Regions from separate parts of the Solibacillus silvestris genome, predicted to be linked through region 1. Evidence: riboswitches for the same ligand, from Rfam matches in the RefSeq annotation. Region 1 holds a riboswitch; the other holds the start of a gene.
The links. Region 1 has a riboswitch for thiamine pyrophosphate ahead of tenA (thiaminase II). Riboswitches for the same ligand answer to the same signal wherever they lie in the genome.

Region 1 (22,008 bases):
GCAGCATCGTTCGCTGTTAACGAAAAGAGAACGCGAAATTTTTGAGCTTTTAATAAAGGACTATTCAACCCGGGAAATATCGACCAAGTTAGGCATTAGTGAAAAGACCGTTCGTAATCATATTTCGAATACGATTCAAAAGCTAGGTGTATCAAGTCGTACGCAAGCGATTCTTGAGCTTCTAAGACTTCAGGAATTGTCAATAAACTGATTGGAGACTTGCTATTTTTCCTAAAAAACTTCAAAATAGAACTATGAAGCATATCGGGGAGTGAATGGAATAGATGAAAGATCAAAGCACACATAGCTCTGAATCTGTAGCAATCCTAGAAAAAGAATTAAGATATATTTCTCACTTGATTAAACAGAAAGGTCGCGAAATATTAAGCAATTATACGATTACACCTCCGCAATTTGTTGCATTGCAATGGTTGCATGAATCTGGTGATATGACGATTGGTGATTTGTCGACGAAAATGTATTTAGCATTTTCGACAACGACTGATTTAGTGGACCGTATGGAGAAAAGTGAATTGGTTCAACGTGTACGAGACGAAAACGATCGACGTGTTGTACGTATTCATCTTTTGCCAGAAGGGGAGCGAATTATTCAAGAAGTAATTATAAAGCGTCAAGAATATTTACGTGAAATTACTGAGGAATTTAACGAAGAAGAGTTTGAGCAATTATCAAGAACTTTACAAAAATTACATTTATTAATGAAATAGGATAGAGGCGGTACAAGTGAATGCCCCAATTGGTGTAATCGATTCTGGAGTTGGCGGTTTAACCGTTGCAAAAGCGATAATGGAGCTTTTGCCAAATGAAACAATATATTATATAGGCGATACGGCGCGCTGTCCTTATGGGCCCCGTTCAAAACAAGAAGTGCGCAACTTTACATGGCAAATGGCAAAAGTGCTTGAAAAGATGAATGTGAAAATGCTTGTCATTGCGTGTAATACAGCGACAGCCGTTGCATTGGAAAGTTTACAGAAGCATATGCCATTTCCAGTTTTAGGTGTAATTAATGCGGGAGCACGAGCGGCAATAAAAAAGACGAGGAAAAACGAGATCGTCGTACTCGCAACAGAAGGCACGATCAAAAGTGGTGCATATGAGCTTGCGGTAAAATCGTTGTCGACTAAAGCGGCAATTATACCGCTTGCGTGCCCAACTTTTGTTCCGCTTGTTGAAAGTGGCGAATATGAAGGGCAATTTTCTTATGACCTTGTTGCGAAAGGTTTAAAGCCGTTGGAAGAAGTACGTTTCGATACAGTCATTTTAGGCTGTACACATTATCCTATTTTACAAAAGCAAATTGAAGCGGCAGTCGGGCCACATATTCATGTGCTGTCATCTGCCGAAGAAACGGCAAAAGATGTCGAAGCAATTTTAAGCTATAAAGGGCAACTGCGTACTGAAATAGAGCCGCCACAGCATATACTGCATGCTTCTGGTTCCGTGCCGATTTTCCGTTCAATAGCGGAACGTTGGCTGGAGCAAGATAAATTGGACATTCGCAAAATTTCATTTGAACAATAAAGTAATGAAAAGGCTTAGTTTAGGCATATTGTCTAATTTGAGCCTTTTTGCTTGTGTATCGTGCATTTCCGCTTTAGACCAATCTTAAAGTGTGTTAAGATAAGTGCGCGAACAAATTGAGGAGGTCACGAATGACTAGACATGACTTACGAGCTGTGAATGAATTACGTCCGGTTCAAATTGATAATAATTATTTAATGCATCCGGAAGGCTCGGTATTAATTACGGTTGGACATACGAAAGTAATATGTACAGCAACAATTGAAGACAAAGTACCAGGCTTTTTACGTGGACAAGGAAAAGGCTGGATTACGGCTGAATATTCAATGCTGCCACGCGCTACAGAGCAACGCACACGCCGTGAAAGCTCTGCAGGGAAGGTTAGTGGTCGCACAATGGAAATTCAACGCTTAATCGGCCGAGCATTACGGGCTGTTGTTGATCTGGAAGCATTAGGCGAAAAAACGGTATGGATTGACTGTGACGTCATCCAAGCAGATGGTGGAACGCGTACGGCATCGATTACAGGCGCATTCGTAGCAATGACACAAGCTATTGCCAAGTTAGCGACAGAAAAACCATTCGGGAAATTCCCGGTTACGGATTATTTAGCTGCTACAAGTGTCGGAAAACTGGAAAACACTGGCGCAGTATTGGATTTGAACTATGTGGAAGATTCAGCTGCACAAGTCGATATGAATATTATTATGACAGGTGCCGGCGAATTTGTGGAGTTGCAAGGAACTGGAGAAGAAGCGACATTCAGCCGTGCAGAACTGAATGAATTACTTGATTTAGGAGAAGCAGGCATTGCACAGCTGATCGACATGCAAAAAACAGCATTGGGCGACATCGCAAACTTGATCGGAAAGGTGGAAGCATAATGAAACAAGTAGTAATCGCAACAAAGAACAAAGGAAAAGCGAAAGACTTTGAAGCACTATTCGGACCATTCGGCTATGAAGTTGTCACGATGTTCGAAGTTGCACCAGATGTGGAAATTGAAGAGACAGGTACGACTTTTGAGGAAAATGCAATTTTAAAAGCGGAAACGTTAGCGAACATGCTTGGCCAAATCGTGATTGCCGATGACAGCGGTTTAGCGATCGATGCATTAAACGGTGAACCTGGTGTATATTCAGCACGTTATGCCGGCGATCATGACGATGAGGCGAATATGGTGAAAGTGCTGGAAAACATGAAGGACATTCCGGAAGAACAGCGTAACGCCCGTTTCTGCTGTGCTTTGGCGATTGCAGGTCCAAATATGGAAACGAAAACGGTATTCGGTACATGTGAAGGTGTCATTGCACATGAGAAGAAGGGAACAAACGGATTCGGTTATGACCCGATTTTCTATGTGCCCGCATTGGAAAAGCATATGGCCGAGCTGTCTGCCGATGAAAAAGGTGCGATTTCACACCGTGGTAATGCGATTCGCAAGCTAGCATTACAGTTAGCGGAATTGCTGAAATAACGATTTTTTTCGGTAATTGCTGGAAATTGTAAAAATTTGTTTAATAACGATTGAATTTTTGTTTCAATGCTGTCACACTAAGTAAAGAAATGTAAAGGATGTGGATACGAATGAAGCTATTGATTATGAGTGATACACATGGTGACGAGGAAATCATTGAACGTGTAAAGGGCTACCATCCAGATGCGCATAAAGTGATCCATTGTGGTGATAGTGAATTGCCGTATACACATCCAGCTCTGCAAGGAGTAGAGCGTGTGAAAGGGAATTGTGATCATGACCAGAACTATTTGGAGGAGATGCTGTTTCAGGTAAATGGAAATCGTGTGTATGTGACACACGGGCATTTATACGATGTGAAAAACTCTCCGATGAAACTGATTTACCGCGCAAAGGAAGTCGGTGCACAAATCGTATGTTTTGGTCATTCACATGTACTGGGCGCGGAATATATTGATGATATTCTTTTTATTAATCCGGGCAGCTTACTGAAGCCGCGGCGGATAAAAGAAAAGTCTTTTGTCTTGCTTACAATAACGCCAGCAAACTTTACATTGCATTGCTATGACGATAATAATAATTTGATCGACGAAATGTTTTTTGAGCGCTAGTCGGGAAAAAGGTGAGGCTTTGATTTGAGATGGAGCTTCACTTTTTTATAGTGCAATAAGAAATGTGGAAAATTACTTTTGTTGAATAATTATTATTTGAAAATAGATAGTTGACTTTAAAAGAAATGTACCATATAATAAAAATTGTCTTTATTACCAATTGGTGATGAAAAACATGTCTCCATAGCTCAGCTGGATAGAGCACGGGCCTTCTAAGCTCGCGGTCGTAGGTTCGAATCCTACTGGGGACGTATATGCAGCCGCCGTACTTGATTTTTATCGAGCATGGCGGTTTTTTCTTTGTTTTATACCATTAATATATAGTACAATAAAAAGAACGTATGTACTATTTAAGGGGTGGGACAATGTTTTATGAGGAAATGAAATTTACGTTGCCATTGATCTACGCTCAGAAAATAATAGTTGATAATAATGTTACCACTTTTCAAAAAAAAGTTTCATACAAGAAAGTTAATTCAATCTATGGACCTTTCCGTATTCCGTCAGAAGCCGCACATGCGTTAAATATTAGTAAAAGTAGTCGGAGTAAAGTGAATGAAGTGTTAAAAGGAAAAAGAAAGTCAGTTGAAGGTTTTATATTTTGGTTTGAAAAAGAATGCGAATATAAATTTTTAATACCAGATGTCAAAAAATATAAAAAGCAAATTCAACTTAGGAAAAAAAGTAAACATACTGAAGAAACTCTTAGTCAATGTTTGAGGTTGATGGGTTTTAGGATACTCTCTATTAGTACTTTGAATGGTACAGCAACAAGGATTACTGCAGAGTGTTGTAGAGAAAATTGTAATGGAGTATGTCAGAGAACCTTTAAAGACTTTGTTTCAGATGAAGCAATACCTATTTGTAAAGGATGTTGGCCTCTTCTAAAATTTTATATGCAAAATTTGAAACATAAAACATTATTTTTACACGAAGTACGTTCAGAATTAGCTTCATATTATTACCCGGAGAAAAATAATAATCTTCCTTTTTCGTCTTGGAGAAAAGGGAGTAAAAAGAAAATATTTTTAACTTGTCCTCAATGCCTATATACCCAAAGTGAGGTGGAAGCAACAACACCAAATAAATATACAACAAGAAAAAGAAACGGCGAATTTTATACTTCGTTTAAGTGTAGTTTATGCAACTCACTAAAAGTGAAATTTCCAGAAATTGCATTACAATGGGATGTTTCAAAAAATGGAAGCTTGTCAGAAATGCTTTCTGCTGCAACAAATCGTTTGGTATGGTGGAAATGTGAGAAGGGCCATACATGGGAAGCTTTTATTGATAATCGGACCATTAAAAATAGCAATTGTCCTCAATGTGCACTAATGATAAAGGATTCTAAAGCAGGCGAGTTAATGAAAACGGTAATAAGAAAATTATTTACGGAAGCATCTATTGAAGATGAAGTAATCTTACCAGGCACACTCTATCGCAATGATTGTGTAGCTACATTAAAAAGTGGTCTTCGTATTATTTTTGAAATGCAGGGCGATTATTGGCATTATGATCATAAAAAGCTATTAAAAAGTGAGCATGGCATTGAACATAAGGATGTAAGAAAAATAGCTTCTAATCGTGCATCAGGGGACCTTGTTTTTCTATTAAATGAATATGACTTTAATACAGGTAGAAATATATTGACAGAGGATTTAATGAGATTTGCTATTCAAGATATTATAAGCTATGTAAAAACAGAGAACTTTGCAGTCGGCTGTGATTTTTTATACAATCACGCAAAATGTCAATTTACTTTGAAAAGTGAGCAAGCTTACTATATAACCCGATATAAACAAACATATCATGTGAATTATAATGAAAAATTACATCCAAGGGCTCAAAAATACGCAAATTTTCAAAATATGTGGAGTATTTTTGAAGATTATAGTGAATATATATTTATTTAAGATTCTTATATAATTATCTCAAACTTCGCTGACTGAAATCGACAAATAAGCCTTGATATAATTAGGCAAGCTATTTACTTTGATTATTGCGGTTTTAAAAAAACACAATCTTAAATGGAATCCCATTTGCCATTATGGTTTGAATCGAGCACATGATGCCTTTCTTGCCAGAAACAGTTGCAGCAACCTTGTATAGTTCTTTCAAGGATAGTTTTTGGTCGAAGGTAGGATAACGGTCTCCCTTCTTTGAATTTAAAAGGGTGAACTAACTCTTGTGATGAAAGATTAAACAAAAAAAGTTGAAACAAATAAAAAAAAGTAAAGCCAAATTTCTTAGTAATACCCGCTTTTCGAAGGTGTTTCAGAATTTCTAATTCACGAAATACCGATATTAATTCTTTTGGCAGTGTTTTCTCGACAACCACACTATACTAGAGAATGAGGTGTTTTTTGTATTAATATAAATTTGTGAAGGCTCTTATTTAAAATCAAGATGAACCAAATTGATTTCAAATAAGAGCCTAATTATTTAGTTGTGAAGTTTGAGTTGATTAGCATTAGAGACGAAAGAATCTTCAACTTAAAAAGCCCGACATTATTTCAGCTCTATATTTTCTATATACAGATCAACATCCTTCATCAATTGTTTGAATAATATTCTATTTTTCTTTTTAATATTTATTTTTTTTCTTGCAGCCTTTAAAGAGAACTCTTCATGGACTATACAACTTCTGAGATTCGCCAATAATTTAGTATTATTCTTAAAAGTTAAGCAATCACCCATTTTCTCCTCTAAATCAAGAATTATATTTTTAGCGGATTTATTTCTATATTTACCTTTAAAAATAACTTTATAGATGTCTTTTAACAGTTGTTCAATTATTGAATACAATTCAACTGTGAGCGTTGCATATTTTCGGTCTCTGCGGCGTCCATAGAATTCTTCCAATTCATAATTGCTTAATAGCTCCACCCATTTAAAAGTACCTGATTTATTCGAAGTATTTTTTACAATTTGCTGAAATTCTTTTTCAATTAAACAAAGGTCTGCAAATGCATGGTCTTTTAATTTTCTGATTTCTTTCTTTTTACTCAATTTCAAACACTCCTTCCATCGATTGGATTTGGCAGCAAAAAGAAAGCCTATTCGCTCATTGCTCCCCTGTGCAACGACTTACCTATATTACTTACCCGAATTTTTGTGCTAACCAACTATTTTTTACTCATTCAGATACGACAAAGGATTACAACGGAAAAACGAAGATTACTAAATAGGTCCCAAATGATTTTGAAGGCTCTTTTTATCGGGAGTAATTTTATAGAATTGTGCCTTATTTCATGAAAGGACAAAATTAAAAAGACTTGGTACTGAATTGACTATATTGGTTTATATTATGTGCACTGTTGGGATGGTCAAGTACCGGTTAGCGAAACTGTCCAAGAGATGAATGGTTTAATTAAGAAAGGTAAAATTCGTCATTGGGGAATCCGATTACAACGGCTGGGCGCTTGCGAAGACATATACATGGGCAGCAGAAAATAATATGATACCGCCGATTGCACAGCAAATCCATTGCACACCGGAATTACGTGAAGCAGAGTTCGAAATTTTGCCGGCCGGTAAAGAATTGGGCATTGCTATAAGTATTCGGCCCCCACTTGGTGAGGGGTGCTCACTTGTAAATTTACAAGAAATAAGCTAGTGGAGCCAGGTACAAGGCAAGGGAATTGTTGGGAGCATTAGGTTTTACTATTACTAATATTATTACTGGGCTAATAATCTGTGCTGCTTTCTTTTTAATTCACTGCTTATCTGGAAATGCATGCATTTTTCATGTATATTGTGAAGATTTGCACTTATACTAACAGAGCTAAAGAAAGTGCTTAATGTATCTTAAAGAATACCAACCATTCATATAACTTATGCAAACACAATTGTCTTTTTAGTTTTCCCCATAGAAATACAGGATATTTAAAGGATATATGTACATGCATCCATCCAAATGATGAGGCATGCCATAGTTGGCGGAATATCTACTGCACAAATGTTGAAAGGATGATACCTATGAAGAAAAAATGGAGTAGGCAATTTATTGGTGGGGAGTGGAGAGAAGGAAGCAGCGAAAGAGTTTATGCAGATCAGAATCCTTACAATGAGGAAACGATTGCAGAAATCCGCCTGGCGAATGAAAAGGATATAGACGAGGCATATCAGGCGGCCAAAGAAGCACAAAAAGAATGGGAGAAGGTTAATCCATATCAAAGACAAGCCATCATAGAAAAAGCTGCACAAATTGTAGAGCGACGAAGAGAAGAAATAGTTCAGATTTTAGTGGAGGAAAATGGGGCTTCCCATACTAAAGCCAATATTGAAATTACCGGCGCGATCGGAATTATGAAAGAGTCGGCTACGTTTCCTCTCCGGATGCATGGACAAATAATGCCATCCATTATTCCTGGGAAAGAGAACCGGGTATATCATAATCCTGCCGGGGTAGTGGGCATTATCAGTCCATTCAATTTCCCGTTCCATTTAACGATGCGTTCCCTTGCCCCTGCTTTGGCAACAGGCAATGGGGTCGTGCTTAAACCTGATTTGCAGACGATGATATCAGGCGGACTCATTCTAGGTGAAATTTTTGAAGAGGCTGGTATCCCTAAAGGATTACTAAATATTACGGTTTGCAGCTCATCAGAAATTAAAGATGCATTTGTTGAACATCCGATTCCTCAAATTATTTCCTTTACCGGATCTACGCAGGTAGGACGCCATATTGGGGAACTTTGTGGAAGAAATTTAAAACGTGTGGCTTTAGAACTTGGTGGCAACAATGTCATGCTTGTGCTGAAAGATGCTGATGTTCAAAGAGCAGCTGCTTCAGCCTCATTCGGTAAATTTTTAAACAGCGGACAAATTTGCATGTCACTGAACCGGATTGTTGTCGAACGCCCGGTATACGATGCGTTTATAAAAGCGTTCGTGGATAAGGCATCGAACATAAAATACGGAGATCCCAGAAATGAGGATGTCGTTGTTGGTCCTCTCATCAATAATAAACAAATCGAACGAATTCAACGGTTAATCGACCAAAGTCTAGAGCAGGGGGCGGAATATGCCTTGCGGGGAGAAGTAAAAGGCAATGTGCTGGCTCCTACTATTTTGACGAATGTTACGAATGATATGCCGATTGCACAGGAAGAAATTTTTGGACCTGCTGTAGGCGTAATTGTTGTAGATAATGAAGAAGAAGCCATTCGCGTTGCAAACGACAGCGACTATGGACTGAGCGGTGCTGTTCATGCAGGTTCAACTGAACATGGTGTTGAAGTGGCGCAACAAATTATAACAGGAATGATTCACGTCAATGATCAAGGAGTCAATGATGAACCGATCGTTGCCTTTGGCGGGGAAAAAGCTTCCGGCTTAGGTCGATATGGCGGCGAATGGGCCATCCATGAATTTACAACGACAAAATGGATTTCAGTTCAGACAGATCCGCGAGAGTATCCGTTTTAATAGATCGAATAAAATGGAATGATGTTGGTATGAATAGTAGAGTGGTCTATGATTTTACGTTTGCCGAATATGGTACTATCATTGCACTGATCCCTTTCTCTTTTTATTTGATTAAAAAAGAAAAAATAGAAACTGTAAAATATATGAACTGCCCCCTAATTATTAGACATATCCAATAATTAGGTGGCAGTTTTTCTATGGTCAAACTTATAAAAGAAATGAAAATCAATTTAGTTAAGCAATAAGGTGGAGTGTTCAGCAGGAGTGTTTGAATTTGGGAATAATTAATCTGTTTACTATGGAAAGAGCAGTGCTAATTTTGAAAAGCGGTAACCGGACGTGATTTTTTATTTGAATCAATTGCCTATTGTGTTAAACCTACAGGCCAATATAGGCACAGAGAAGAAAATATTAATGAGAAAGTTTTTAGTAGGCATGCATTCTTAATTTCCTCACGCCTTTCCCCCAATAAATAAATTTAAATTATTTTTAAAATGCTGTCCCCTTTTCACCTGCATTACTGACATATGTATTTTGAAGGGAGATGCATATGATGGTATTCGAATATTTGAAAACATACGAAACATTTAATACAGTGGCGGAAATGGACGAAGCGGTGGCACAGCATGTTGCAGCACATGACTTAACGGAAAGTGAACGCAGTGTGATTTTACGCATTGCACAATCGGCGCTTCGTTATCCGGGAGCGGCCCATTTAAAGGCACAGACGATCGCCGATAGTGTAGGGATCAGCACGAAAACGGTTTATCGCACGGTGAAAAAAGCGGCTGCGCTTGGCATTTTACGAATTGTCGCAAGCACGAAAATGAATGGAATCAAAGGGGCGAACATCTATCAGATTTTACATGTCCCATCGGAAATGTCCGGTCGGGTCCCAGCTAAAGAAGTGGATGAAATAGCGGAAAGCGGCTACTTTTCGGAAAAGCAAACTAGTTCTTTTAATCTTTTTAAAACAAGCTCTTTAACAGAAATATATAATAATACGCTATTACGAATGAACGAGTGGCAAAAGACATTGTATGAATTCATGATGAGCCTGCCGCTGAAAGACGAATTGAAGGATGGATTACAGGCAGCGGTTTTAGCGACACCAATGCAAAGCAAAAGGGAGTTTACGATTGCGAAAGATGCGCTATGGCGGATTATCCAGCATATTCATGACGGGAAATTGACGATCCGCACAACATTGCGCGCGATTTATAAAGGGGCTTACGATAAGGCGATTGCACGTGAAGTGCTGCCGCGGGCGGAGGAGACTGAGGCCGAGCAAAGCAAGCGCCCGGTACCGTTTTACAATTGGCTGGAGGAGCGATGATGGGGATACCTCAAAATAAAAACCGGATTCGCTTATAAAAGCAAATCCGGCATATTGATTTTGCACAACAATAGCTGCCTGGTGGAACCACAGAAGGTCATGTACCGGCATACCTAAACCATGCTCCAGGATTTGAACGAGCTTTATCATTTAAATGTTGAGCTTTAAAAATTAAGAGGTTTGAAATTTGAAATTTCAGTTTTAATCTTTATGCTTTAAACTTTTCTGCTATAAAGTAAAATTTTGATTTAGGTTAAGTGACTGTTTGATTGTTTCAACTCGCACACAGTCAAAAGCACGAGCGCCGATACGTTTACTGTTTTCGCTAAGCCATGCAAATTAGTTAAATCTCAATGAATGTCGTGGCATTTGATTCTGATAATACTGCATCTACTTCCGACTCGAATTCCTCGATTTTAGCTGCAAGTTCATCGATGGTTTTCTTTGCTTGCATCGGGTCGATAAGTTCATATTCATTGCGCTTCATAAACGTATCGGTATGCAGTTTTACTTCTTCCGGCGATTGTTTTTCCTTGCTGCCCAGAATATTGATCAAATAATTTTCAAGCTTCTCGGGAAGTGCTTCATTCGCTGTTGTTACATCGTCGATCGCTGCAAAATATTGGCGGCGCAAATGGTTAACTAAATCCTTTTCATATTTAATCGATTGTTTGCGTTCAATCGCTTCAGCCACCGTCATTTCAGTTGCGCCGATTTGAACGATTGTTTCCGCATTTGATTCGACAACGAGCGCTTTCAGTTTATTCCGGTATTGGATCAGACTTGTCACTTTGTCGTAGGAACTTTGCATTCCTTTTTTGTATTCATCAATTGGCATACCTTCGATTTTTTCGTTGCTTTTGCGGTTGGCGCGGGCAAGCACTACAAGGTATGTGGCGGATTGGATCCGTTCACCAAGCATTTTTAATTCAGACAGTGCACGATGCAGCGATATTCTTTTCGTCTCCATGATGAACCCCCATACATTAAATTATTTGCAAATTCTACTATAGCATAAAGATAGACTGCGAGAAAACGAGGGATCCAGCAAATTATAATATTTAAAAATGAATGCACGAGAAAAGAAAAAAACAAAATGAACAACTCCATTGGACAAAGCGCATAGTATAGTGAAAACGAATTAAACGAAAGGTGGATGCTGTTGTATTATCCGCAAACCTTTTTTCAACCATTCGCTGCCTCGCCACGGGAAATGACGGTAACAGGGAATGGTGAAGTCGCGGTCCAGCCGGATTTTGCGCAAATACAAATAGAAGTTCGGACACAAGGGGAAAATGTCAGTATGGCCCAGCAAGAAAATGCGGTCATTATGAATCGTGTCATTGAATCGCTGAATGCAATAAACATTCCGGAAGAGGCAATACAAACGGCTGCTTACACAATTTTTCCAAACTATGATTTCATAGAAGGAAGACAAGTGCTAAGAGGTTATGAGGTGCAAAATGCGATTACTGTGGAAATAACGGATATTCGTCAAGTTGGTACGGTGATCGATACAGCGATACAAAACGGGGCAAATCATGTATCGGCTATTCAATTTAAGACGCTGAATGCAGATGCCCACTACCGCCAGGCGCTTCAATACGCTCTTATGGATGCGATTGGGAAAGCGAGGTCCCTGGCAGAAACGATGCACGTAAACTTGCAAAGTTTGCCTGTAGAAATAATTGAAGAGTCCAATATCGCCGCGCCGATTCCCTTCAAAGCGTTTAAGCTTAGCAATGAGCAGCCTGTTACCCCGATTGAGCCAGGAATAATAACAGTGACTGCCGCTGTTCGGGTTAAATTCCGATTTTAATGCAGCATTTTGCATCTGCAATATCCCTTGACCGATCGAGAAATCTATTGGTTAAGGTTTTTTTTGTAAAATAGAAATCACCATCAAAAATTCATTATAAAACGGTGCGATCTTTTTTAAAAAAGCATGATTAGCCAACTTGTATACATAAAGTAACAATGATGAAAAGTGAAGTAAAGAAGGTGCGAATTGAAAAAGAGTATTCAAATTGCGGGGGCATTTGTCAGTTTGGTAGTCGGGGCAGGCTTTGCTTCAGGGCAGGAAATTATGCAGTATTTTACAAGCTTCGGTGTTCTGAGCATATTCGGGTGTGTTGCGGCAACAATCATTTTTGCATTTTTAGGGATGAGCCTTGCCCAAATTGGCTCCGATTTGCAGACGTCTTCACATAAAGAAGGAATCCATTATATTGGAGGACGTTTTTTGGGGCCGGTGCTCGATCAATTGATTTCTTTTGTGTTGTTCGGTATTGGCATTGTCATGCTGGCTGGCGCAGGCTCCACCTTTAACCAAATGTACAATCTCGAGCAGTCATTTGGAAGCATGCTGATGGCGCTTGCCGTTATTTTTACGCTTTTGTTGAATGCGGACAGCATTATTAAAATGATGGCAGCGTTAATGCCATATTTACTGGGCATTATATTTATTCTCTTGATCTATTCTTTATTTACAATGGATTATTCGATAAATGAGTTAAATGGTATAGCGAAAAATCAGCCTTCCGCAACTTCTCATTGGCTGCCAAGTGCGATATTGTATGTTTCATATAACATCGCAGCGGGTGCAGCTATGCTCATTGTGATGGGCGGGACGACAAAGGACAGAAAAGCTGCGGCAAGAGGCGGGGCGTTAGGCGGCATGATTCTTGGCTTGCTAATATTGCTCATTAATATAGCGCTTTTTGCAAAAATGGATGTAGTTGCAGGAGTCGATATGCCAACACTTGAACTGGCAAAGCAAATTCACCCGGCAGCAGGCATCATCATGTCCTTTATTTTGCTTGCGATGATTTATAGTACGGCTGTAGGGACGCTTTATATATTAGCAGTACGAATTGCAAAGCCGGACCGTTTTACATTTAAAATCGTTGTCATGCTGCTCTGTTTGGCAGGTTTTGCGGTGAGCCTCATAGGTTTTACAACGCTAATCGGCAAATTGTATGTAATAATGGGCTATTTAGGGATGGGCTTAATAGTGATGATTTTATTTTCGTCGGCATATAAAACTGGCAGGCAGCGGCATAGTTGAACATTCGTGACAGGAAGCGAAAAATGAAATGAGCGCACAATCCGCATTGATCGTCGGCATTATTCAATGTGTTGAAAAGTATAAAAAGTAAAAAGACTTTCAATAAGATCAGCTTCATGTGTTAGGAAAAGTGATTTCTCTTCCGGATTTCTGAGCGGAATGGCGGATTTACTATGGTGCTGCCAACTAACTGTTTTAATGCGAATAATAGATTATCCGTTTCATATACTTTTCTATTGATGAATTATTTAAGGGAGGAACTTTGTGGAGGTTTCCGTAAGACCTGGTGATTCCATTTGGTACTACAGCAAAGTTTTTAATCTTCCTTTACAGCTGATTGTTGATTCTAATCGAACTATAAATGCACAAGTACTTATCCCGAATGAACAAGTCAGAATCCCGGGATATGTAACAAGCCTGTATACCATTCAACGAGGAGATACGATCTGGTCGATTGCACAAAGGATAAATATGCCGATGGATGCGATTTTCCTGCTCAATCCGATACTTAGTCCGTATGTGCTGCAAGTTGGTCTCATCTTAACACTACCTGTTCGTGTAACATGGAGGGTGGTCGATGGTAAACAAAACTATGAATACAGCAAGATGGTTCAGGATATTCGGATATTGCTGGCCATCTATCCTTTTTTGATGGATGAGCCGGTCGGAAATTCCGTATTAGGCAAAGAAATTCCGGGGCTCACGATTGGGAAGGGGCAGAAACGTGTCCATTTCAATGCATCATTTCATGCGAATGAGTGGATTACAACACCGATTGTTATGACATTTTTAAACGATTATTTACTATCTCTGACGAATAATCGTCCGATAAGAGGGCTTTCTACATTGCCATTATATATGCAGACAAGTTTAAATATTGTCCCAATGGTAAATCCGGACGGGGTTGAGCTAGTGCTGAATGGTCCACCGGCAAATGAAACCATCCGGAATAATGTAATTGAATGGAACGGCGGGAGTACGGATTTTTCAGGATGGAAGGCAAATATTAATGGGGTCGACTTGAATGATCAGTTTCCTGCAGAATGGGATTTAGAAAGAGAAAGAAATCCGAAAACGCCAGGTCCGCAGGATTATGGTGGGGAAAGCCCGTTATCTGAGCCAGAATCCATTGCAATGGCTGAACTTACAAGGGAAAGGGATTTTGCCCGGGTATTGGCATTCCATACGCAAGGGCGAGTCATATATTGGGGATTCCTAGGACTAGAACCGCTGGAAACAGAACAGCTTGTAAACGAATTTGCGCGGGTCAGCGGATATGAGCCCGTGCAAACAATTGATAGCTATGCGGGTTTCAAAGACTGGTTTATTCTAGATTGGCGCAGACCAGGCTTCACTGTTGAACTTGGCTTCGGAACAAATCCTCTGCCAATCAGTCAGTTTGATGAAATTTACGAGGAGGCGCTTGGAATTTTTTTAGTTGCGCTATATAGATAATAAATGATCTAAAAAAATGCCCCGTTTATTTGAGCTTGGACTAAACGGGGGAGAACTTGCTTATTACGAATCATTAACCATTTCATCTACTTCGTTCAAGTTTTGCTTTAACTCAGATAATTTTGCTTTGTTTTGCTCGACGATATCCAAATGCTCCTGACGCTGTTCCGCATTGAAAAGCGCATTTTCGGTACGTTCAATCGAATTGAACGCATGCTCCACCGCAAATTCCTCCGGGTGTGACATTGCTTGTTTAACAGCACGCTCTGTTCTTTCAACAGAATTGGATAATAATGTGCTTGGATGATTTTGTTTCCAGCTCGGTGTGCCTGAACTTTTTTTCGCCATTAGTTCCTCTTCCTTTCCCGCATAAATGACTGCTTAACACTTTTAGTATTGTTGGATGCAATGATTCCATACGTGAAACAGCATGCTTGCATTTGCTAATTATTTCATCAATTTTTATCGCTGCATGGAATAACTGCAGCGAGAACAGACATACTAGTATCGATTCACTTTTAAACATAGGGAGGCGGAACGAATGGATAAGAAGGGTGTCATAGCTCCAAAATCTAAGAAAATCCACCATAACTGGACGAGCGACAAGCATCAAAAGTCTCAAATAAAAGGTGAAACAGAGGTAACTCTGCATAACCAGATTTTGAGGATTAATGCGAAGGCGAGACAGTTCTAACCTTTGTCTTGAAGTAAATCAGGCCTTCATCCCAGTATATGCTGTGATGAAGGCCCTTTACATATTGCTACATTTACCGTTTTCCTTTTTGCGCTTGCTGGTGGAGCTCAGTTAACTCGCTTGCAATTTCTTCCCTTACTTTGTTTGGGGCAATTTTCAAGTTTTTCGGTGTTTGCGGTAACGATTGTTTATTCGTGCCTTTACTTTTGCTGTCGTCTCTGCCCATTCGTATGCTCCTTTCAGTATGATTCCTTCTTAATATGGCTGCTGGCCGATTTTTCATTACAAAAATTGAACAAGCCTGATAAAAGCATAAAACCTCCTATCCTGAGCACATTAAGTCAGTAGGAGGTGATGAAATATGAGCAAAAACAGCAAACAGACAATGAATGAACGAACACATAATCCTTTTGCTACCTATAAAAAACTGCACCAAAATACAACAAGCCATGATCGCAACCCTGAAGACAATGTGGCCGAATTTGCAGAAGAGTTCGATGCTAAGCTTAAAAATAAAAACAATAAAACGAATCACGATAAAAATCAGCAATCAAACAAAAAATAATTCAGCATAGAGTTATTGCAGGATCAAGGCATGTCGATTAATTCGTGCACTATAGAAATTCAACAGAATATATTTCGAGCCTTGCTGCATTAATTTGAACAAGGCTCTTTAAATTTTATGCAAGATCATTGAAAAATCTAACCTTGATAAACACTATCGCATGTTCCGCCTACTGGTTCGTAAAAGCAATGCTGCTTAAATTGACCGGTAAATGGTTGCCCATACCATGTCGGAGGGCACTCCCCAGCTGGATTGAAATACCAAAGCGCGTATTTTGCCGGATGGTCCCGCCAATAGTCCAAATTCTGTTTAGCCAATCTCCGTTCAGTAGGTCTTGCTCTTTGATAAAACATATTCCCTTTCTGAACCGCTTCAAAAGAATAATTGTTTCCTTGAACTTGGAAAATGACTTGCTCAATTGTCCGAACATCATTAAAGTCAAGGCAAGTTGCAATAACGCGGTTTACAATAACATTTCCAACATAAAGCATTCCTTGCTTTCCTTCGCCTTCAGCCTCTGCCCTCATCATTCTAGCCATTAAATCGATATCGGCATCGCGGTATTTTACTCTTGGCATTTTTTCACCTCAAATCTATTGTATGAAAAAATCAAAAATGATGCTCTCGTTAATCATATTATTTATTATTCAATAAATACATGTATCTTTTACATTCCTCATAAATTATTAAATAGGAGAGAGGAGGACGGACAATTCAAATTCATGTTGTGCAGTCGGGGGAATCTTTATGGACAATTGCGCAGGCATATGGAACAACGGTGCAAACTTTAGTGGATGCCAATCAAATCCCGGAGCCAAACCGGTTAGTCGTAGGGCAAGCATTGGTCATCCCGGTATGGCAGCAATTTTATATCGTTCAGCCAGGGGATAGCTTATGGTCAATTGGTATGCGATTTGGTATAAATTATTTAACGCTCGCACAAATAAATAATATTCATCCAAATTCAATGCTGATGATCGGGACGGTGCTTGTTTTTCCGCCGCCATCAAAAACATCGGCGGAAATTTTGGCGTATGTGGAGCCAAGAGGCGATGAAGTAAGTGAAGCACTGTTAAATCAAGTGCGTGAAGCGAACCCATATTTAACTTATTTAGCATTGTTCAGTTATGAGGCAAGGCGTGATGGCACGTTGAAGATGCCGGCAGTTGCTCCATTGCCAGCCATTGCGGCACAAAATAATACGAGTCTTGCAATGGTCATTACGAATCTTGAAGATTTTCAATTCAGCAGTGAGCTGGCGCGTGATATTTTTCAAAGCGAAGCGGTACAAAACTTACTTTTTGACAATATTATTGAGGAAGCGAAGCGTGTCGGCAATATATCTGATATTCATTTTGATTTTGAACGAATATCCGGCGATCAACGGGAAGCGTATAATAACTTTTTGCGAAGAGCGGTAGAAAGGATGCATGCGGAAGGATATACAGTGTCCACTGCACTGGCGCCAAAAACGAGAGCCGATCAGCCGGGCGAATGGGTTGCGGGACATGACTACAGGGCACATGGTGAAATAGTTGATTTTGTATTGCTGATGACGTACGAATGGGGATATTCTGCAGGACCACCAATGGCCGTTTCCCCGCTGCCGCAAGTCGAACAGGTGGTACAATACGCATTAACCGAAATTCCGGCAAGCAAAATATTGCTCGGGCAAAACTTATACGGCTATGATTGGACACTGCCTTTCGTACAAGGAGGGGAATATGCGGAGGCATTAAGCCCGCAGCGCGCGATTGAATTGGCTAAACGCTACAATGCGGCTATCGAATATGACTATGTCGCACAAGCACCATTCTTCAATTATTATGATGAGCAAGGGCGCTTGCATATCGTGTGGTTTGAGGACGCCCGCTCAATCCAGGCGAAATTCAATTTAGTTAAACGATTGAATTTGCGAGGTGTCGGCTATTGGAAGCTCGGTCTGCCATTCCCGCAAAATTGGCTGCTCATCGGGGCGAATTTTCATGTTGTGAAGAAGTAGTGGTTTTAGTAATATATCCGAACTGTTCCCTGATTTGGAAGTCTCGTTCCAACTAAGTGCCAAGTATAAAACCGATAGTATTCGATGGAAAAATCAGTGGCGAAAATAAAAAAGTGAAATCGACTCATTGATTTCACTTTTTCCTCAATTGGAAATAAAAACAGGATTAACCGATTGCTGTGTTGAAGTTTGTTTATCCGGGAATTTTAACATAAAGCGTTACGGGGCCAAAGTTGCGTAAGTTTTGCGGAGGCAGGGAAAAAGAAATAGCGGTGCATCATTCTCCTAACATTCGCTTGCTATGCAAAATTTAATTTGATACACTCGATTTAATTAAATGCATTTGCAGGGGGACACACTGTGTTGAGAAGGTTAAAACCTGACCCTTAGAACCTGACCGTTAACACGGACGTAGGGAGCAAAGTACAAGATTATACATATGTACTTACTAGGGCTCCGCGTATTTTTTTACGTGGAGCCTTTCTTTTGCAAATACTTAAGCATTTGATTTGCGGGGGGACACATTCGTGTTGAGAAGGTTAAAACCTGACCCTTGGAACCTGACCGTTAATACGGGCGTAGGGAGCAATGAGAAGTGGCATTTACACTTTTTGGCGTCTCTACTATTAGAGGCGTCTTTTCGTGCTTCCGCTCACTAAAAAGAGGAGGAGTAATAATGGAGTTTTGCGAAAAAGTAAGAAAAGAAACGGATTACTATTGGGAGGCTAGCTTTTATCATCCTTTTGTGCGAGGCATTGCGGATGGAAGCTTGCCGCTGGAGAAATTCAAATTTTATATGCTGCAAGATGCGTATTATTTAAAGCATTACACGAAAGTGCTTGCGCTCGCGGCTGCAAAAGCTACGAATGATGAGGATGTCCGCTATTTCCTGCAGACAGCGAAGTTTATACATGAAGCCGAGCTGGAATTGCATCGCACTACGTTTAAAGAACTAGGGGTGACAGCTGAAGAAATAGAACAATTTGAAGCAGCGCCGGCAGCTTATAACTATGTGAGCCATATGTATAATGCCGTTCATAATGGGGATGTAGCAGAAGCATTTGCGGCAATATTGCCTTGCCCATGGCTATATCAGGAAATCGGGCAAAGATTAAAAAACGCACGTCCTAATGTACAGCTTTATGAACAATGGATCGAACTATATGCCTCCGCCGAGATGCGCCAAAATATCGAAGCACAAAAATCCATGCTGAATCGCTATGCAAAGGAACAGCCAAGAAAGCAAAAGCTATTGGAAGAGCATTTTAAGAAGAGCTGCTATTACGAATGGATGTTTTGGGAAATGCCGTGGACGAAGCAAGGCTGGGTACAAGGGGTGTATATAAATGAGCCTGCAAAAAATTAATAAAAAGCAGCCATTAGTGCATTGCATAACAAACTATGTCGTGGCGAACTTTACGGCAAATGGCTTGCTTGCAGTCGGGGCTTCCCCGGTAATGGCTGATGCAATAGAGGAAGCGGCGGAAATGGCTTCAAAAGCAAATGCGCTGCTCCTTAATATGGGTACATTAAATGACCGGGCAATTCAATCAATGAAACTGGCAGGACAAAGCGCAAATGCGCATCAAATCCCCGTTGTGCTCGATCCGGTCGGGGCAGGGGCTACTGTATTTCGCTATGAAACGGCAAAACAGCTGCTCGAACTTTTAACGATTAGCATAATCAGATGCAATGTGGGCGAAATGGCTGCAATCGCAGGTGCAGATTGGGAATCGAAAGGTGTTGATAGCGGCGAAGGGGAAATAGATGTTGCAGAAACGGCCATGCAGCTGGCAAATAAATATCAGTGCATCGTTGTTGTTACCGGAAAGCAAGATGTAATAACAGACGGGAAAAGGCTTGAATATGTGGATGGTGGTCATGTAAAGGTGACTAAGATGACGGGGAGCGGCTGTTTGCTTAGCGCCCTTTGTGCAGCCGTTTTGGCATGCGGTGCAAAACCGTTCGAAGATTTAGTCTTATTACTCAATGAATATAAGAAGGCAAGTGCAAATTCCTATGCAAGTATAGGGACATTCCATACAAATTTCTTAAATGAACTAGAAAGCACAGCGGGAGGAAATCAATGATTGCATGTACGATAGCAGGTTCAGATAGTGGTGGAGGGGCAGGCATCCAAGCAGATTTAAAAACATTTCAAGAGCTCCGTGTATTTGGCACATCGGTGATCACTGCATTAACCGCGCAAAATACGAAAGGTGTCCACGGGATTTATCCAACGACTGTTGAATTTGTCCAAGAACAGCTAAAAGCGATTCTTGATGATTTTAATGTACAGGCGATTAAAACAGGCATGCTGTTCAATGCCGAAATAATTGAAGGAATCGTTTCTGTACTGAAGCAGGGGGAAATCCCTCTTATTGTGGACCCGGTAATGATCGCAAAAGGCGGTGCAAGCCTACTGCAGGAGCAAGCGATGATTGCGCTGAAAGAAAAATTGCTCCCGATCGCGACAGTGTGTACACCGAATATCCCGGAAGCAGAGGCACTGACAGGACGAACAATCAAGACGGATGAAGAAATCGCGCACGCTGCCCAATACTTAATGGATCTGGGTGTGCAATGTGTTGTCATGAAAGGTGGGCATCTATCTGGTAAGCAAGCTGTGGATACTGTGTTTATCCGAGGTGAAGCACCATTTAAAATGAAAACAGAGCGAGTGGATACGAAGCATACACATGGAACAGGCTGCACGTTTTCGGCAGCTATTACGGCGGAAATGGCGAAAGGCAAATCGATGCAAGTCGCAATTATTGAAGCGAAAAGATTTGTCCAGCTAGCGATCCGCCATCCGCTAAATATCGGTAATGGGTCTGGCCCTACGAATCATTTTGCTTACCATGAGCAGCGCGGAAAGTGTGATGTGCATGTCATTTGATTTAAATAAATATTTTATTATGGGGACGATGAATTGTGAACGGAATGCGCTTCATGTTTTGGAAGAAGCATTACAGGCGGGAATTACAATGTTTCAACTGCGGGAAAAAGGCGTAAATGCTTTGCGCGGCGAGCCGTATGCCCAATTTGCCCGCCAATGCCAAAGTTTGTGCAAAACGTATAATGTTCCGTTTATAGTGAATGACGATGTGGAGCTTGCACTGCAATTGAATGCTGACGGGATTCATGTTGGGCAAGATGATTTAAATATCGAAAATTTCCGCAGGCGTGCCGCAAATAAAATAATTGGCGTGTCTGTTCATACATTGGAACAATTAAAGCAAGCGGTGGAAAACGGGGCGGATTATGCCGGGATTGGCCCGATTTATAAAACGACGACAAAAGAAGATGCCAAACCGCCGGCAGGAGTAGCTTTATTGAAAGAAGCGAGATTGCATTATCCTCACTTCCCAATTGTTGCAATCGGCGGCATTACGCCAATGAACAGCAGCATTGTGCGCCAGGCAGGGGCAAATGGGGTCGCGGTCATATCTGCCATCAGTTTGAGCAAAAACGTCACGGCAACTGTAGGAATGCTATAATATCCAAAAAGCACATTACTCCGATTTATCCAATAAAAGCCGATTTTAATAGGTAAATAAATCTACAGTTTCACATAGTTCTATTTTAAAAAATTGCATATTGTATCCAAATGCTCCTTTCTACCATTCTGAAAATTTAGTATTATAAAGTTGTTGTAAAATTCAGAATACGGGAGTGAGATGAATGTGGAAAAAACTATCGGTTTCAGCTCTAACGTTAACGCTTTTAGCTAGTGGAATGACAGCAGCCTCAGCATCAACTGCAAGCGCTGAGGAAATGACGCGCGGGGAATTTGTTAAGGCAGTCATTGATGCATTAGGCGTGC
Region 2 (8,948 bases), on a different contig from region 1:
GGATGACTTTCATCAGCCGGAGGAAGCAATTTTACAGGCTGAGCAGTTGCTCGCTGCTGCATATGGAGCAAATCGAAGTTTCTTTTTAGTAAATGGTTCTACGGTAGGGAATTTGGCGATGATTTATGCAACATGTCAAAAAGGGGACACTGTGCTTGTGCAGCGAAATGCGCATAAGTCTATTTTTCATGCACTTGAGCTTGTTGGGGTCAATCCCGTCTATATTGCACCGAAATGGCATACAGAAAGTCAAACGGCAGGCTGTATTGAACTTGCGGTATTAAAACAGGCGGTAACGAGCTATCCAAATGCTAAAGCTGCTATTTTTACGTATCCGACGTATTACGGGGTGACAGTCAATGACTTAGCAGAGCAAATTGAAATATGCCATAAGTACAATATTCCGGTACTTGTCGATGAAGCACATGGCGCCCATTTAACAGTGACGGAGAAGTTACCTGCATCGGCACTGGATTTAGGTGCGGACATTGTTGTACAGTCTGCGCATAAAACATTGCCAGCGATGACAATGGCTTCTTTTTTACATATTAAATCAACATTAGTAAGCGAGCAAAGGGTAAACCATTATTTACGTATGCTACAATCGAGTAGTCCGTCATATTTATTATTGGCATCCCTTGATGATGCGAGAAGTTATGTTGCGAATTACACGGAAATGGATTATGCGTATTTAATGGAAAAACGTCAGCAATTTATCGAATCGGTAACTGCATCAACGGAATTACAAATTGTAGAAGTTAATGATACATTAAAACTATTAATACGGGCACCTGGCTATACAGGCTTCCAATTAAAAGAAGCATTGGAGAAAATGCATGTTTACGTGGAATTAGCCGATGCTAATCAAGTGCTTATTATATTGCCGCTATTAAAGCACGGAGATAATTATTCATTTGCAGACTTGCGCATTCGAATGAAAGAAGCACTCATTCTCTTAAAAGATATGCCAGGCAATGCAGAAATGAATGAAGATAGGAATTTTGAAATGACGGCCATTACAAAACCGGAATATAGCTTTGGCGAAATAGAGCTGGCGGAAAAAGAATGGTTACCATATATGCGAGCGATCGGACGAATTGCTGCTTCTACTATTATTCCCTATCCACCAGGCATTCCATTACTTGTACTGGGCGAGAAAATCACAGTAGCAAAACTTAGTCAATTGGAGGAATTGCTTGCGATTGGGGCAATGTTTCAAGGGGAGCACCGTTTACAGGAAAAATTAATACAAGTCATAAAATAGATGCAGGGAGAATATAAAAATGCAAAGGAATTTTTTTATTACGTTTGAAGGCGGGGAAGGGGCCGGAAAAACGAGTGTGTTAAAAGCAATCGGCGAACGGCTGAAAGAAGGGCATATTGATGCCTTGCTGACACGTGAGCCGGGAGGAATTGAAATAGCCGAGAAAATCCGTGCGGTTATTTTGGATCCAGTCCATACGGAGATGCATGAACGTACAGAAGCATTATTGTATGCAGCGGCACGTGCCCAGCATTTTTATGAAAAAGTACTGCCTGCGCTTGAAGAAGGCAGGCATGTATTATGTGATCGATTCATTGATTCGTCATTAGCATACCAGGGCTATGCACGGGAAATTGGAGTAGATGATGTATTAGCCATTAATGAATTTGCTATAGGCAAGCGTCTTCCCGATGTGACGATTTTCTTTAATATTACCCCTGAAAAAGGGCTGGCCCGTATTCATGCGACTCGGAGTGATGAAATGAATCGATTAGATGTTGAGGGTTTGGCGTTCCATCAAAAAGTTTATGAAGGATACGAAGAGGCGATGAGACGTTATCCTGAACGTTTTAAAGTAATCAATGCCGATCAGCCTTTAGAGCAAGTCATCGAGGATGTATGGGGGATTTTAAATCCAATAATAGGGTAAAAGTAAATGAAGATAAGCCTTTGGCACATATCACAGATTTTCAAAGGGAAATGGGCAGGGGGAAGTCAGCTTAAAACTGTTCGTGTACTGCGATAACAGCTGACTGATTCACGGCATATATGCCTAACTCAAAAAAAATCTGGATGTAATTACGCTGAGGCGTAATTGAATTTATGATATAATAGAGGCACCAATTCAATGGAGGGGTGAGTACGGATGAAGTTAGTAGTAGCAGTAGTGCAAGATCAAGATAGCAACCGATTATCAAATGCATTAACAAAAAACAACTATCGTGCGACGAAATTAGCGAGTACGGGTGGATTTTTACGATCTGGAAACACGACATTTTTAATAGGCACGGATGATTCTCTGATCCCAAAGTTATTGGACATTATTCGTGAAAACTGTCGATCACGTGAGCAAATGGTTGCTCCTGTATCGCCAATGGGAGGTAACGCAGATTCCTATATCCCGTACCCTGTGGAAGTTGAAGTTGGAGGAGCAATTGTATTTGTTTTACCAATCGAACAATTCCATCATTTTTAATTTCTTTCAACAGATTGAAAGAAGTTAAAACCTCTGGCGGATATTACGGATTCGGGCATGTATTTTCGATGCGGGCAAAAAACCGAATTCGGATGCGATTATGCCGAGGCATAATTGACTTTTTGGAGGCGAATGGTAAATGAAAATTAATCAAGATCTCCGTGTGAATTTAAATGCGAATCGCAATGATCTGCGTCCAGCGAATCAAAACGGGAATCGCTTTGGGGATATGGTTGTAAAGCAAGGCTCGAAAATGCAATCAGAGCAACTCACGAGACTATTAGGTGATATTTCGTCAGCTGGAGACCGGGTGGCACGTTCACGCAATTTACGGGAGCTGGCACGCTTTAAAATGCTTATTAAGCGTTTTTTGCAGGAAGCCGTTGATTATGGTCTCGAGATGAAGCAATCACATACATGGAATCGTTTTGGTGAAGGGCGTCGCTTAAAAATTGTCGAAACAATTGACGAGCGGCTTGTCGAATTAGCCGAAGATATTTTAAATGAAGAAAAAGAGTCTATTGAGCTATTAGCGAAAATTGGCGAAATTAAAGGCCTTTTAATAAATCTTTATATGTAAAAAAAGCCCGTGTCTTTGTTGTGCACTAGACGCGGGCTTTTTCCAAGCAGAAGATTGTTTGAATTGTACATAGGACTCTTCAAATAAATAGAAGCAAGAAACGAAAAAGGTGAAGGAAATGACACGTACTATAGACGAGCTAACTAAACTGCAACCCGTAGTGATGAAGCAATTACAAACAATTGTAGAAAAAAATCGTTTAGCACATGCCTATATTTTTGAAGGTGAAAAAGGTACAGGCAAACGAGATGTCGTCTCTTTTTTTATGAAACTTCTCCTTTGCGGAAATTTGTCAAAAAATGTTCCATGTGAAACATGTCGAAATTGCAGACGTGTTCAATCGGGAAATCATCCGAATATTTGGCAAGTGGAGCCGGATGGGCAATTTATTAAAATTGACCAAGTACGGGATTTAGTTGCTGAAATGAAGATGACAGGCGTGGAGGAAGGCAAGAAAGTTTATGTGCTTCATCATGCAGATAAATTAAATGCTGCATCGGCAAATATGCTCTTGAAATTTTTGGAAGAGCCAGATGGACAAGTTGTAGCAATTTTATTAACGGAGCAAATCCAGTCCATTATCCCGACGATCCGTTCGCGTTGCCAGCATATTAAATTTGCAAAAGCACCGCGTACTGCATTGCTGGAAAAACTTGTAGAGCAACGTGTTACAAATTCAATGGCAGCTACGGCTAGCATGGTAACAAATGATATAGATACAGCTTTTGCACTTGCAAATGATGAGCAGTTTGTACTTGCACGAAAAACAGTGTTAAAATTAGTAGAGATCGTTCATCAAAATGTTCATGAAGCATTATTATTTATTCATGACGAATGGCTACCATTATTTAAGGAAAAGGAAGAGATGGAGCTAGCACTCGATTTGTTATTGTTTGCGTATCGTGATATTGTAGCGATTAAAGCAAATCAACAAGCAACGTGCACGTATCCCGATATGTATCAACGATTTAATGAGATGGCGCTCGTCTTGACATATGAAAAATTGTCTCGCCAAATGCAGTCTATATTGCATGCCCGTACAAATTTAAATCGTAATATGAATCGTACGTTATTGATGGAACAGCTAATGCTGAATCTTCAGGAGGGGTATACATTTGTATAATGTAGTCGGAGTTCGCTTTAAAAAAGCGGGTAAAATATATTATTTTGATCCAGCAGCATATATTTTGGAAGTTGGAGAATATGTCATCGTAGAAACTGCACGCGGTATCGAGTATGGCAAAGTAGTTGTGCCAATGCGTCAAGTCGGGGAAAATGACGTTGTTTTACCATTAAAGCAAGTTGTTCGCCCGGCCGATGAGCGTGATCGTTTCCAAGTGGAAGAAAACACAATCGAGTCAAAGCGCGCATTTGAATTAGCGAATACGAAAATAATCGAGCATTCGCTGGATATGAAGCTTGTCGATGTAGAATATACATTTGATCGCAATAAAATCATTTTCTATTTTACAGCAGAAGGGCGTGTCGATTTCCGGGAATTAGTAAAAGATTTAGCGAGCGTTTTCCGTACACGTATCGAACTTCGTCAAATAGGGGTTCGTGATGAAGCAAAATTGCTTGGAGGAATCGGACCTTGTGGTAGAATGCTTTGCTGTTCGACATTTTTGGGCGATTTTGAGCCTGTGTCGATTAAAATGGCGAAGGATCAAAACTTGTCGCTAAATCCGACAAAAATTTCAGGGCTATGCGGGCGTTTAATGTGTTGCTTGAAATATGAAAATGATGATTATGAAATTGCAAAAGAAGGTATGCCGGACATCGGTGATCTATCTATGACACCAGAAGGAGAAGGTAAAGTCGTCGGATTAAATGTGTTGGAGCGGCTTATCCAAGTATATTTGACGAAGCAAGAGCGTATGGTTGAATATACGCTTGAAGAGCTCATACAATATGAGAAAAATTTGATATAGATAGAAATTAATGGGGTGGCTTGAGTGAAGGACCGTAATTTTTTAGATACTGTTATGGAGTTCGAACAACAGCTTGAATCAATGCAGCAACAATTTAGTGCACTTAAGCAATTTGTTGCACATATGATGGAGGAGCATCAGACGCTTCAAACAGAAAACCTTCACCTACGTACGCGTTTAGAAGAATTATTAGCGAGCGAAGCTAATACAGGTAAACAAGCGGAAGAGCTGAAAAAGGAATCTGTAGATATTGGCGAAGGCTATGATAATTTGGCAAGGCTTTATAACGAAGGTTTCCATGTGTGCCATGTGCATTTCGGCAGCTCTCGCAAAGGTGAAGATTGTTTGTTCTGTCTATCATTTTTAAATAAACAAAATGGTTAAAGGAAAAGGCTGAATCTGCAAAAGTAGATATCAGTCTTTTGTTTAGCATGAGGGTTTATTGGAATAGTAAATATGTGGAGGATTACGTAGTGGAACAATTGTTAAAGGATGATGAGCGGCTGGATTATTTACTTGCGGAAGATTTACGAATTATTCAAAGCCCATCTGTTTTCTCTTTTTCTCTAGATGCAGTATTATTAGCGCGCTTCGTGCAAATTCCGAAAAATAGAGGACATATTGTAGATCTTTGTTCAGGAAATGGGGTTATTCCACTATTTTTGAGTGCCCGAACGAACGCAAAGATTACAGGTGTGGAAATACAGCCGAGACTGCATGACATGGCAACACGCAGTATTGTGTACAATAATTTATCGCAACAAATTGACATGCAGCTTGGTGATGTCAAAGATGCACCTAAAACATTAGGTATCGAAAAATACGATGTGGTTACATGCAATCCTCCTTACTTTTTAGCGCATGAATTAAGTGAAAAAAATACGAGTGAACATTATGCCATTGCAAGGCATGAACTATATTTAACACTTGATGAGGCGATAGAAGCAGCAAGCCGTTTATTAAAACAGGGAGGAAAGACGGCATTTGTGCATCGGCCAGGAAGACTTTTGGATATTGTAAGTGCAATGCGAGCGAATCGCTTGGAACCAAAGCGCATTCAGTTTGTGTATCCGAAACGGGGAAAAGAAGCAAATACGCTGTTGATTGAGGCGATTAAAGATGGCAAGCCGGATTTGAAAATATTGCCTCCATTGTACGTATATGAGGATAACAATGAATATACGCCAGAAGTGAGGGCACTTTTATATGGAGAAGGAAACTAAACATTACTTTTATGTGCTGGAATGCAGTGATGCAACGTTTTATGCAGGCTATACGAATAATTTGGAAAAGCGCATTGCGACACATAATGCAGGAAAAGGCGCAAAGTATACAAGAGCAAGAGGTCCCGTAAAATGCATTTACTTTGAAACTTTTGAAACAAAGCAACAGGCGATGTCCGCGGAATATGCATTTAAACAATTGAATCGCACAAAAAAAATTGAGTATATAAGGAGTGCTGCATATGAAATCACAGAAAAGTAGCCAGCATGAGCAAGGAAGCTGCCTGTACTTAGTAGCTACACCGATTGGCAATTTAGAAGATATGACACTGCGTGCACTGCGTATTTTAAAAGAAGTGGATATTATTGCTGCGGAAGATACGCGCAATACGAAAAAGCTGTGCAATTATTTCGATATACAAACACCGCTAATCAGTTATCATGAACATAATATTGAAGTTGGCGGGGAGAAGTTGCTTGGCTATTTACGGGAGGGGAAATCGATTGCCTTAGTAAGTGATGCAGGTTTGCCATGTATTTCGGATCCGGGCGCGGATATTGTCGTAAAAGCAATTGCAGAAGATTTTGCGGTTGTGCCGGTTCCGGGAGCCAATGCAGCATTAACCGCTCTGATTGCTTCTGGCTTAAACCCACAGCCATTTTATTTCTTTGGTTTTTTAAAGCGAAATAAAAAGGAACGCCGTGAGCAGCTTGGAAAATTGGCGAAGCGCGAGGAAACGCTTGTATTTTACGAGGCACCACACCGTCTTAAGGACACATTAAAAGATCTACAGCTTGTATTAGGTGATCGTAAAATTACATTAGCACGGGAATTAACAAAAAAATTTGAAGAATTTTTACGCGGAACAGTAGAAAAGGCAATCAACTGGACAGCTGAAAATGAAATCCGTGGCGAATTTTGTATTATACTTGAAGGTAATCAGTTAGGTGATGTAGAAGAAGAAGCTTTTGACTGGTCCTCGATGACATTACAGCAGCATGTGGATTATACAATGGAAGAAATGAATACTAATTCAAAGGAAGCAATCAAGGAAGTCGCTAAATTGCGCGGTCTTTCGAAAAGAGATGTGTACAATGAGTACCACCGAGGGCCTTAAGAAAAGGCGAGTGATGGAAAAAGGTTGGATAAAAATGTATGATTTACTCAGAATCACTTGCGCAAACTATAATACATGTTATGATGTAAATAATATAAATAATATAAATAATAGCACTAGGGGCGCCCATTGGCTGAGAAGAACCCTTTGAACCGGATCTAGTTAGGACTAGCGTAGGGAAGTGAGGCATGTTGATAGGATAGATACGTGTACATTCCCCCGCTCTCTAAAAAGAGTGGGGTTTTAATTTTTATGGACAAGAAAGGTATAATCAGTTCACTGTAATTACCATAAGAGAAAAACATCATTTTCCATGAATTGTGTTTTCAAATAAGAAAAATTAAATATGTAATTAAACTCTAGGGGCGCCATTGGCTGAGAAGAACCCTTTGAACCGGATCTAGTTAGGACTAGCGTAGGGAAGTAGTTTCGATTGTATGTGTATACAACTTATGCAACGAAACCATTTCCTATTTAAGGAAGTGGTTTTTTTATTTTTCAGGAAAGTGCTTGTTATAAAAAAGGAGGAACTAGAAATGAAAGTGAAAACAGAAAAATTTACAGACCGACTTTTTAGAAATGTACAACCTATTTGGGAGGCAAATCATAGCCACCCATTTGTACAGGAACTTGGTAAAGGGACATTGGATAAGGAAAAGTTTATCCAATACATGAAGCAAGATTATGTGTATTTAATTGATTACGCGAAGCTATTTGCCATTGCATCTGTCAAATCTACAAATCTCGATATGATGGGGAAATTTGCTGCGATACTAAACGACACGCTTCATTTTGAAATGAAGCTACATCGCCAATTTGCAGCTGAATTTGGAATTACGTCAGAAGAATTGGAGGAAACAAAACCAACCCCTGCAAATTTAGCGTATACGAATTATATGTTAAATGCTGCGCAAAGTGGTAGCTTAGCGGATGTAGTAGCCTGCCTCTTACCTTGTGCATGGGATTATTGGGAGATTGGCAAGCTGCTAAGGGCGCAGTATGGACACGATTTATCGAATAATCCTTATGCCAAGTGGATAGAAACATACGATTCAGAGGAATTCGGCAACGGTGCAAAATGGTTGATTGACGTGATGAACGAATTAGCAGAGGGAAAACCAGAACGAGAGCTAGTCCAATTAGAAAAGCATTTCCAAATTACGTCAAAGTACGAGTATTTATTCTGGGATATGAACTATCACATACAGGATTGGCCGATTTAGTTTGTTTGAGAAGGTGATAAAGAAATGGTAGTTAGCTTACAAAATGTGACCTATGTTATTGAGGAACATGCCTCACCTGTAATCTCTAAATTAAATATGGAAATTAAACAGGGGGAATTCGTATCAATCATCGGCAGAAGTGGTACAGGAAAAAGCACGATTTTTAAATTGATAACCGGGCTACTCACGCCAAATGAAGGGCGTATTGTGATTCATAATCGTCTAGCAGCCCCAGGTGATGTGGGCTTTATGCCACAAAAAGATTTGCTACTGCCATGGCGTACTATCCTACAAAATGTCATGATCGCAACAGAAATTCAGAAGGATGTTACGCTAACAATAGAGGAAGCGATTGTCTGGATTAAGCGGGTTGGTTTAAAAGATTACGTATATGCCTATCCGAAAGAACTATCC

Region 2: another riboswitch for thiamine pyrophosphate. It lies ahead of tenA (thiaminase II); the one in region 1 lies ahead of tenA (thiaminase II).

Annotation. Positions count from the first base shown of each region.
Region 1 covers NZ_JBQCJW010000003.1:161,818-183,825, reverse strand. Annotated here, with positions in the region: gene ACTHOQ_RS03280 (helix-turn-helix domain-containing protein) at 1-211, shown strand, start outside; gene ACTHOQ_RS03275 (MarR family winged helix-turn-helix transcriptional regulator) at 285-728, shown strand; gene racE (glutamate racemase) at 745-1,545, shown strand; gene rph (ribonuclease PH) at 1,677-2,429, shown strand; gene ACTHOQ_RS03260 (XTP/dITP diphosphatase) at 2,429-3,022, shown strand; gene ACTHOQ_RS03255 (YfcE family phosphodiesterase) at 3,133-3,633, shown strand; tRNA gene ACTHOQ_RS03250 (tRNA-Arg) at 3,811-3,884, shown strand; gene ACTHOQ_RS03245 (zinc-ribbon domain-containing protein) at 3,999-5,546, shown strand; partial or broken gene ACTHOQ_RS03240 (IS4 family transposase) at 5,815-5,971, opposite strand; gene ACTHOQ_RS03235 (nucleoside-diphosphate sugar epimerase) at 6,142-6,642, opposite strand; gene ACTHOQ_RS03230 (aldo/keto reductase) at 6,919-7,089, shown strand; gene ACTHOQ_RS03225 (hypothetical protein) at 7,091-7,249, shown strand; gene ACTHOQ_RS03220 (aldehyde dehydrogenase family protein) at 7,612-9,063, shown strand; gene ACTHOQ_RS03215 (hypothetical protein) at 9,021-9,242, shown strand; gene ACTHOQ_RS03210 (helix-turn-helix domain-containing protein) at 9,614-10,399, shown strand; gene ACTHOQ_RS03205 (hypothetical protein) at 10,743-11,369, opposite strand; gene ACTHOQ_RS03200 (SIMPL domain-containing protein) at 11,562-12,218, shown strand; gene ACTHOQ_RS03195 (YkvI family membrane protein) at 12,408-13,466, shown strand; gene ACTHOQ_RS03190 (M14 family metallopeptidase) at 13,731-14,921, shown strand; gene ACTHOQ_RS03185 (hypothetical protein) at 14,985-15,269, opposite strand; gene ACTHOQ_RS03180 (YpzG family protein) at 15,463-15,615, shown strand; gene ACTHOQ_RS03175 (YfhD family protein) at 15,689-15,841, opposite strand; gene ACTHOQ_RS03170 (hypothetical protein) at 15,977-16,180, shown strand; gene ACTHOQ_RS03165 (cell wall hydrolase) at 16,318-16,758, opposite strand; gene ACTHOQ_RS03160 (glycoside hydrolase family 18 protein) at 16,893-18,182, shown strand; TPP riboswitch at 18,520-18,617, shown strand; TPP riboswitch at 18,686-18,784, shown strand; gene tenA (thiaminase II) at 18,859-19,548, shown strand; gene thiM (hydroxyethylthiazole kinase) at 19,529-20,272, shown strand; gene thiD (bifunctional hydroxymethylpyrimidine kinase/phosphomethylpyrimidine kinase) at 20,269-21,081, shown strand; gene thiE (thiamine phosphate synthase) at 21,065-21,682, shown strand; gene ACTHOQ_RS03135 (bifunctional 2',3'-cyclic-nucleotide 2'-phosphodiesterase/3'-nucleotidase) at 21,867-22,008, shown strand, end outside.
Region 2 covers NZ_JBQCJW010000054.1:116-9,063, reverse strand. Annotated here, with positions in the region: gene ACTHOQ_RS18240 (aminotransferase class I/II-fold pyridoxal phosphate-dependent enzyme) at 1-1,264, shown strand, start outside; gene tmk (dTMP kinase) at 1,284-1,913, shown strand; gene darA (cyclic di-AMP receptor DarA) at 2,130-2,459, shown strand; gene ACTHOQ_RS18225 (YaaR family protein) at 2,599-3,039, shown strand; gene holB (DNA polymerase III subunit delta') at 3,158-4,162, shown strand; gene ACTHOQ_RS18215 (PSP1 domain-containing protein) at 4,155-4,970, shown strand; gene yabA (DNA replication initiation control protein YabA) at 4,995-5,354, shown strand; gene ACTHOQ_RS18205 (tRNA1(Val) (adenine(37)-N6)-methyltransferase) at 5,444-6,193, shown strand; gene ACTHOQ_RS18200 (GIY-YIG nuclease family protein) at 6,177-6,455, shown strand; gene rsmI (16S rRNA (cytidine(1402)-2'-O)-methyltransferase) at 6,436-7,311, shown strand; TPP riboswitch at 7,420-7,508, shown strand; TPP riboswitch at 7,663-7,750, shown strand; gene tenA (thiaminase II) at 7,848-8,534, shown strand; gene ACTHOQ_RS18185 (ATP-binding cassette domain-containing protein) at 8,559-8,948, shown strand, end outside.